Regions from separate parts of the Agromyces endophyticus genome, predicted to be linked through region 1. Evidence: predicted binding sites of a transcription regulator. Region 1 holds the regulator's gene; the other holds the start of a gene.
What was found. Region 1 encodes HrcA, which represses chaperone genes, less so after heat shock. Its sites were predicted from a motif close to TTNGCACTCGNNNNNNNCGAGTGCNAA; they were not measured.
Positions count from the first base shown of each region.

Region 2: the regulator HrcA is predicted to act here: its motif matches at 2,124-2,150, upstream of MUN74_RS12065 (Hsp20/alpha crystallin family protein).

Region 1 is NZ_CP095042.1:25,494-30,015, reverse strand. Features, by position in the region: gene hemW (radical SAM family heme chaperone HemW) at 1-771, shown strand, start outside; gene MUN74_RS00145 (DUF4870 domain-containing protein) at 790-1,173, opposite strand; gene MUN74_RS00140 (DUF4870 domain-containing protein) at 1,291-1,692, opposite strand; gene hrcA (heat-inducible transcriptional repressor HrcA) at 1,897-2,919, shown strand; gene dnaJ (molecular chaperone DnaJ) at 2,967-4,067, shown strand; gene MUN74_RS00125 (16S rRNA (uracil(1498)-N(3))-methyltransferase) at 4,078-4,522, shown strand, end outside.
Region 2 is NZ_CP095042.1:2,665,056-2,669,577, forward strand. Features, by position in the region: gene MUN74_RS12055 (hypothetical protein) at 262-1,455, shown strand; gene MUN74_RS12060 (hypothetical protein) at 1,598-1,975, shown strand; gene MUN74_RS12065 (Hsp20/alpha crystallin family protein) at 2,213-2,641, shown strand; gene MUN74_RS12070 (hypothetical protein) at 2,794-2,994, shown strand; gene MUN74_RS12075 (hypothetical protein) at 3,114-3,464, shown strand; gene MUN74_RS12080 (nuclease-related domain-containing protein) at 3,972-4,522, opposite strand, start outside.

The DNA of each region.
Region 1 (4,522 bases):
TCGGCGGTGCCGCACGTGCTCACGGCGCTCGATCGCACGCACGACCCCGAGCGGGTGCCGCAGGTGGTCGCGTGGGCGCGCGATTCCGGCCTCGATGTGAGCCTCGACCTCATCTACGGCACGCCGGGGGAGTCGCTCGACGACTGGCGGCGGAGCCTCGAGCACGCGATCGCCCAGCAACCCGACCACCTGAGCGCCTATGCGCTCATCGTCGAGGAGGGCACGAAGCTCGCGCGCCAGATCCGTCGTGGCGAGCTCGCCGAGCCGAGCGACGACCTCGAGGCCGACATGTACGAGCTGGCCGACGAGCTGCTCGCCGCGGGCGGGTACGACTGGTACGAGGTCAGCAACTGGGCGCGCGGCGCGCGGCACCGCTCGCGGCACAACCTCGGCTACTGGCGCGGCGACGACTGGTGGGGCGTCGGTCCCGGGGCGCACAGCCACGTCGGCGGGGTCCGCTGGTGGAACGCCAAGCACCCGTCGGCGTACGCCGAACGGCTCGCCTCCGGCGTGTCGCCCGCGGTCGGGCGCGAGGTCCTCGACGCGGCGACGCGGGAGACCGAGCGGGTGCTGCTCGCGACCCGCATCCACGAGGGCCTCGAGATCGCCTCCCTGCAGGCGGGCGGCCGGCAGGCTGTGGCCGGTCTCATCGCCGACGGCCTCGTCGACGCGAAAGCCGCCCTCTCCGGTGTGCTGACGCTCACGCGGAGAGGGCGGCTCCTGGCCGACGCGGTGGTCCGGCGGCTGCTCGACGGCGAACCCGTCGGGTAGCTCCGATCGGTCGAGGACCTAGCTGACGAACTTGATCGACAGCGGGTAGGTGTAGGGCTGACCCTGGTTCGCCTTGACGGCCGCGATGATGCTGAAGATGATCGTGACGATCCACACGGCGATCAGGATGAAGATGCCGATGATGACGAACGTCAGGATGCTGCCGACCACGTAGGCGATCGCCATCGTGATCTGGAAGTTCAGCGCGGTCGCGGTGTGCTCGCGGATGAACGGCCCCTTGTCCTTCAGGATCAGGTAGCCGATGAGGGCCGGCACGAAGCTGAAGAAGATGCCGCCGATGTGGATCAGCGTCGCCCACAGCTTCTCGTCGGAGGGGCTCATCTGCTGGCTCGGCTGCTGATAGGGGTCCTGCGGCGGGGGAGGGGGCGTGGTGTCGGACATGTCGGTCTCCTTGATCGATGGTTCGAAGGGCTGAACGGGGGGCAACGTCATGCTGGCACAGACGAGCGCGCCGGGGAAGTGTTCCAGCGGCGCGCTCGGCGATGCATGACGGAACGGCTACTTGATGAACCGGATCGCGAACGGGTAGCGATAGTGCGTCCCGTCCTTCGCCGTGACGTAGGCGAGGATCGAGAACACGATCACGGTCACCCAGAGGGCGGTCGGGAGCAGCCATCCCACGATGTTCCAGAACCCGAAGGTCACGAGCGACAGCACCGAGTTCACGATGACGATCGCGACGTACGCGAGCACGGCCGTGATCTGGAAGTTCAGGCCCTCCTTCGCCTCGACGTTCGTGAACGGGCCGCGGTCCTTGAAGACGAGCCAGATGATGAGCGAGGGCAGCGGGCCGATGATGCCGCCGAGCTGTGCGAGCGAGCCCCACAGCACATCCTGGTCGTGCGCGAGCGGTGCGGCGGGCTGGGGCTCGGAGGCGGGCGGCGGAGTGGTGTCGCTCATGGGCGGACCTTTCGGGAGGTGTCGCGGAAGTGGGGCGGAGCGCGACGCGGCAGGTGGGCGGCGCGCGGGACCTCCATACGGTAGCGCCAGCCCACCGACGCGGCAACGGCCGCGCCACGGGATGTCGCGATATGATTGGCAGTCTGGTCGGTCGAGTGCCAACGCTCGCCGCCGAGTCGGGTCGTGCAGAGGGAAGCGAGGACCATGGTCTCCGAACGCAGTCTCGCCGTGCTCCGCGCGATCGTGCAGGACTACGTCGCCTCACGCGAACCGGTCGGCTCGAAGACGATCGTCGAACGGCACGCCTTCGGCGTCTCGGCCGCGACCATCCGCAACGACATGGCGCTGCTCGAAGAAGAGGAGCTGATCGCCGCCCCGCACACCTCGTCGGGTCGCATCCCGACCGACAAGGGCTACCGCGTCTTCGTCGACCAGCTGACCGACGTGCGCCCGCTGAGTTCGGCGCAGCGGCAGGCGATCGAGACCTTCCTCGGCGAGTCGAGCGACCTCGACGAGCTGCTCGCCCGCACGGTTCGGCTCATCTCGCAGCTCACCAAGCAGCTCGCGGTCGTGCAGTACCCGAGCTTCGCGAGCGCACGCGTGCGCCACGTCGAGCTCGTCGGGCTCGCACCCGAACGCGTGCTGTGCATCCTCATCGCCGACTCCGGACAGGTCGAGCAGCGACTCGCCGAACTCGCCGAGCCCGTCGACGACGAGACGCTCGCCTCGCTGCGGCACCGGTTGAACGAACTCGTCGCCGGCGCGACGATGACGGATGCGACCGAGTTGCTGTCGGGCGAGATCGACAGCGTCGACCGTCGCCACGCCGCGGTGCTCCACACCCTCGCCGCGACGCTCGCCGACCAGGCACGCCAGCAGCGCAGCGACCGGCTCGTGGTCGCCGGTGCCGCGAACCTCGTGCGCACCGAACAGGACTTCGCGGGCTCGATCCTCGGCGTCATCGAGGCGATCGAGGAGCAGGTCGTGCTCCTCAGGCTCTTCGGCGAGATGGCGACCGACGAGCACGCCGTCGCCGTGCGCATCGGTCGCGAGAACGCGTCGTTCGGGCTCGGCGAGACGTCGATCGTGTCGAGCGCGTTCGAGATCCCCGGGCGCGACATCTCGCGCCTCGGCGTCGTGGGGCCGACCCGCATGGACTACTCCAACAGCATGGCGGCCGTCCGCGCCGTCGCCCGATACCTCTCCCGCACGCTCGGCGAGAACTGACCCGCCGCCGTCGAATCCGACGGCGCAACCGAAAGGACAAGCCCTCCGTGGCCGACCATTACGAGGTCCTCGGCGTCTCGCGCGACGCCACCCCCGACGAGATCAAGAAGGCGTACCGCCGTCTTGCGCGTGAGCTCCACCCCGACGTGAATCCCGGCGCCGAGGCATCCGAGCGCTTCAAGGAGGTGACGCACGCGTACGACGTGCTGAGCGACCCGAAGCAGCGCCAGCAGTACGACCTCGGCGGCGGTCAGGGCGGCTTCAACGGCCAGGGCTTCGGCGGCTTCGGCGACATCTTCGAGACGTTCTTCGGTGCGAGCCAGCAGAGCCGCGGACCGCGGTCGCGCCGCGAGCGCGGCCAGGACGCGCTCATCCGGGTCGAGGTCGGACTCGACGAGGTGATCTTCGGCACCCACCGCGACATCGACGTCGACACGGCCGTGCGGTGCGAGACCTGCCAGGGCTCGTGCTGCCAGCCGGGCACGTCGCCCGTCACCTGCGACATCTGCCACGGCAGCGGCCAGATCCAGCGCCAGGTGCGTTCGCTCCTCGGCAACGTCGTGACCTCGAGCCCGTGCGGCACCTGCCGCGGCTACGGCACGATCATCGCGACGCCGTGCACGACCTGCCAGGGCCAGGGCCGAGTGCGGGCGCGCCGCACGGTCCCCGTCGACATCCCCGCCGGCGTCGACACGGGCGTGCGCCTGCAGATGCCGGGCTCGGGCGAGGCCGGCCCGGCCGGCGGCCCGAACGGCGACCTCTACCTCGAGATCAAGGTGAAGAACCACGAGGTCTTCAGCCGCAACGGCGACGACCTGCTCGCGACCCTCGAGGTCGCGATGACCGACGCCGTGCTCGGCACGACGGCGAAGATCCCGGGCCTCGACGGCGATGTCGAGCTCGAGGTGCGGGCCGGCACGCAGAGCGGCGAGATCCTCACCGTGAAGGACCGGGGCGTCACGAAGCTGCGCGGCAACGGACGCGGCGACCTCAAGGTCGGCGTGCAGGTGGTCACCCCGACGAAGCTCTCGTCGAAGGAGCGCGACCTCATCTCGCAGTTCGCCGCCTCGAAGAAGTCGCCGAAGCCCGAGCTCAGTCACTTCCAGCAGGGGCTCTTCGCCCGGCTGCGCGACCGGTTCCTCGGCTGAGCGGCCGGCGATGAGCAGCCTCTACCTCGACGAGTCGCTCGACCTCGGTGCGCTCGCGCCGGGGGGCGAGTTGCGGCTCACCGGCGACGAGGCGCGTCATGCCGTCACCGTCGCCCGGATCCGCACGGGCGAGCGCATCTCGATCGGCGACGGTCGCGGCGTGGTCGTGCGCGGCACGGTCGTCGCGACCGAGCCGCGCGAGCTCGTGCTCGTCGCGGAGGAGGTCGTGGTCGAGGATCGCCCGGCCCCCGCGATCACGCTCGTGCAGGCGCTCGCGAAGGGCGACCGCGACGAGATGGCGGTGCAGGCGGCCACCGAGCTCGGCGTCGACGCCGTCGTGCCGTGGGCCGCCGCCCGCTCGGTGTCGCGCTGGGAGGGGCCGAAGGCCGAGAAGGGCCGGCGGCGCTGGGCGACCATCGTGCGCGAGGCCGTGAAGCAGTCGATCCGCGCCTGGC
Region 2 (4,522 bases), 1.6 Mb from region 1:
ATCGGGTGCGGCCTCGGCGTCGAGACGCACGCGACCGGCTCGTCTCATTCTCCTCCCGCGACGCGAGCGCCGCTACGGCCCGAACGCGGGTCGGGTGCCGCGGCGCGATCGTGACCTCGCGACCGCCCGCACCCGCGCCCGCGCCCCCGCCCCGCAACGCACGATGGCGGCCCCCGAACCGCGATCTTATGATGGAGCATGGCCTGGTTCGGGGTCAGGCGCAGACGCGATGCGCACGAACTCGAGGTCCACGACGCAGACTTGGCGAAGCGGGCTGGATCGGCCCTGTTCGCCTGCGACGAGCGCATCCGCGTCGCCGTCGACGAGCTCGCCTTCGCCGAGGCCGAACTGGGATCGGACTCGACCGAGGGCTTGAGCCAGGCGATCGTCGTCGGCCGTGAACTCCTGGGCGAGGCGTTCCGGGTGAACCGGGCGAATCACGACGTCGTGCGCGGCACGCCCGACGAGGTGCGGGCCCGCGACGCGCGCATCGTCGAACTGTGCGCGTCGGCGATGAGCAGGATGGACGAGCAGTCCGCCACCCTCGCGCGCCGGCTGACACTGGCGCGGCGCGCACCCGAGGCCATCGCCGGCGTCCGATCGGATGCCGCCAGCATTCGCTCGCGGATACCGCAAACCCGCGACATCATCGAACACCTGGCCGCCCGCTACTCGAGCGAGGCGCTCGCCGAGGTCGCGGTCAACCCCGTCGAGGCCGAACGGTTGCTCGACTTCGCCGAGCACAGCGCGCGCGTGGCCGAGCGGCGGCGGGCGGCTGGTCTGCGCGAGCAGGCGAACCTCGCGCTCGAGGCCGCGACCGAAGCGGTACACCGAGCAGCGGCCGCGCTCGATGCGGTCGAGACCTACGAGGTCGAGGCACTGCACGCCGAGTCCAAGCTCGCGGCGCTCGTCGAGCAGTCTCGTCGGCACCTCGCCGCCGCACAGCACGAGCCGCAGTCGCGCGGCGTCGCAGGCGCGATCGCCGAGCTCAAGTCAGCCCTCGCCGATCTGCCGGCGGCCGGCGTGAACACCGACCCGCTCGCCTGCCTCGCTCGGCTGCACGCCGCGAACGACGCACTGGATGCCGCGATCGCAGCCGTCCGCGAGCGTGCGACGCACCCCGCCTCGTCGCCCGAGCACGTACGCCACGCTGTCTACGACGCCGACCAGCAGCTCGAGCTGGTGCGCGACACGATCGTCGGCCACCCGGGTTGGATCGGCCCCGAGGCCCTGGCGCAGCTGGCCCAGTCAGAGCGCGTCCGGATCGATCTCGGCCACTACCTCGGCAGTTCGACCGCGCGGGTCACCCTGGCCGACGAAGACCACCGAGCGCACGTGATCGCCATGGCGCAGCACGTCGCCGACCTCGCCGGCGAAGCCCTGCACCTGGCCCGGCGCGACATCCGCGCGGCCCGCTTGCAGGATGCCGGGCGGCGGAGCGCCATGCTCGACTGACTGCAGCGCACACCGTGGGCGGCTCCCGTACGCGGCCGTGATTGACTGGGCTCGTGGATGACCTTCCGGAGCGCCTCGTCACGGTGGGGCAGCCTTCTCCCGTGTTGATTCGGACGACTCGATCGCGTGTTGGACCTCGGTCATGGGCGTCGACGCGGTTGGTGACGGCGGAGCTGTGAGCCTGGTCATCGAGCCGGCCGGTGTGCCGGAGCCGGCGGTGATTGAGCTTGCAGCGACAGTCGGAACTCGGTTCGGCGAGTTCGCCGAGCTCGCCGGCGAGTATCTGCGCGAACGGCTGCGTGAGCCGGAGTTCGCCCTCGGGCAGTCCGAACTCGTGAAGCTGGACGCTCCTGAGGTGCCGTTCGGCGAACCGGAGGCCGTGATCTGGGCTGACGGGTCCTGGATGCTGCGGTTCGTCGAGTCGAGCCTCGAGATGGCCGACCCCTTCGGAATCGGCGTGCTGTTCGAGGGAACGACGCCGCAAGCGGTTGAGGACCTCTCGGGCGCCGACCCGGCGTAATCGCGCGCTGCGTCGCCCGCCTCGCGACGGACTCGCTACCGTTCTCGTTCCGACCATTCGACCCTTCTCCGCGATGACGGATGCCCCGCACTCGTGAATTCCGTAGGCGAGCGACACGATCCGGCGGCTCGCAGCACGCTCTTCGCACTTAGCACTCGCGTGCCGAGAGTGCTAATCTGGTAGGCGGGTGAGGATGACTCACTCAGGTCAATGGTGAACTGGAAGGAGACGAGACCAATGGCCATGTACTGGGATCCGTTCCGGGAGATCGACCGCCTCGCCGAGTCCATGCGCGACGCGACGCAGGGGCCGCGGGTGATGCCCATCGATCTGCACCGCGACGGAGATCACTACGTTCTGGCAGCCGACCTTCCCGGTGTCGATCCGGGGTCGGTCGACGTCGATGTCGACGGGCAGCTGCTGACGATCCGGGCGGAGCGCACCCTGCGTTCGGAGAGCGGCACCGAGTGGCTCGTTCGCGAGCGCCCGAGCGGGTCGTTCCAGCGTCGGATCACCCTGGGTGACGGGCTCGACACCACGCAGATCAGCGCCCACTACGACAACGGGGTGCTGAGCGTGATCATCCCGATCAGCGAGATGGCGAAGCCGCGCAAGATCGCGGTCACGTCGACGCCGCACGCCGACAAGCAAGTCACTGCGAAGTAGATCGCACCGGGCGGCCATCCGGTGCCCGGTGTTCGTGGCGCGTTCGGCTGCGAACGGCCGTCGTCCGCCGGGCCCGGTGGCCGGCCCCCGACAGGGAGCTGATGATGCAAGGGATTGCCGTTTCCGACGTCGCATCGCCGAATCGTGCGAGCGTGCCCGCACCGCTGACCCGACTCCGTGGCCGGCGTACGTCGACGGTCGACACAGTCAAGGTGTCGATCATCGCGACGAACCCGCCGACCGGCGACGCGCTCGTCCTCGAGGGCGAAGGCGTCAGCGAGGAGCACGCGCTCGCGGTGGCGAAGGCGCGGGTTCCGCAGGGGTGGCGGACTGTGAGCTGCCGGCGGCATTGAGCAGTCGCATCCGGGATGCGGGTGTGCGGTGCACCCCGCTCCCGGGTGTGTCTGCTCGACGACCAGAGGAGAGAATCGTGAACCAGAGCGGTGCGGGCTGGCGTCGATACGATCACACGATGTTCCCCGTGTTCCACGAGCGGTTCGAGGAGAAGTGGGGCGAGGGCACGGCGCCGTTCCTCGATCCGAGCGTCTACGACGCGGAGCAACCCCGGCCCCGCGCCCAATGGATCAACGTCGACACGGGGGCCGCCGTCGCGGTGGTACCAGTCTGGGAGGACGACCCGACGACCCGTTCGTTCGCGGTCTTCTACCTTCCGCCGAGCGGCGGGATCTGGGTGCTCCGGCCACCGGGTCTGACCAGTTACATCGAATCCGCATCGGGGCGGGTGGGCGACGAAGTGACCCTGCGCAACGACTCGTTCCAGAAGGCGGTCGCGCACGCGGAGCGGTTCATCTACGGGGAGTGAACTGGCTTGAAGGCGGCCCCATGAGTGGCGGGAGCCCGGGTGCTGTGGCGCGGATGTGCTGGCCGGCCGCCGCCTCGGGCCGTCGGTCGATGGCGGCTCCGTGTCTCGCCAGCAGCGGACTTGCACCTCGTCAAGGTGACGCTGACCCCTCACGCCCTGGTTCGTACACGGTAGTGGGAGCGCCGACGGTCCACGCCACGAGCAGACCGCCGACGCTCCGCGGTTCACATCGACGCGCAGTGCTTGCAGAGCGGGTGACCACCAGTCCCCTGACGCTTGTTGTACCCGGGGATCTGCTGGCCGCTAGGACATTCGCTCTGATTGTGGTGAACGTCCGGGTCAGACGGGTTGATCGAGTAATACGGTGACACTCTCATATGCGCTCCTTTGCGGATGCGCCCTCTGGCGCATGTGCGAAAGTCTTCGATTGTGAGGTGATTTCGTAAAGACCCCTCTCCGAGGGTCACTCTGTCGCCGGTCGCCAATCACCCGGCAGGCCGACGAACGTCAGGGCATCAACGCCGACATCACCGACGTCCACGCCGCGACCGCCGCGATGGGCAACGCCGCAAACATCGCGAGCAGGCCGCCGACCGCCCACCACCGCCGACGCCCGCGCGCGCCGTCGACCTCGCGCCGCAGCCGCTCGAACGCGGCGACATCGGCTACGTCGAGCGTCGGCGCCTCATGCCACGTCGACGGTCGGGCCGCGGCATCCGCGAGCCGCTCGATCTCACCGGGCGGAACCGTCGCCGGCCGCGAACCCAGCCACTTGACCAACTCGCGCTCGCGCAGCACGACGACGGTCGTCGGTCGTTCGCGCACGATGATCTTGCGGGCTCCGACGATCGCGATGATCGGCGTGACATCGACGAGTGCGCGCACCGCGACCGACAGCCGCTGCGATGCCCGCTTCGCCTCGAAGCCGGCGTTGCGCAGGTGATCGGTGCGCTGTCCGCTGACGAGCAGTCGCTTCGCGCCGAGCCAGATGTCTCGGCCCTCGTGGTGCTTCGCATTGATCGTGAAGACGCCGGGCGGGCCGATCACGACGTGGTCGA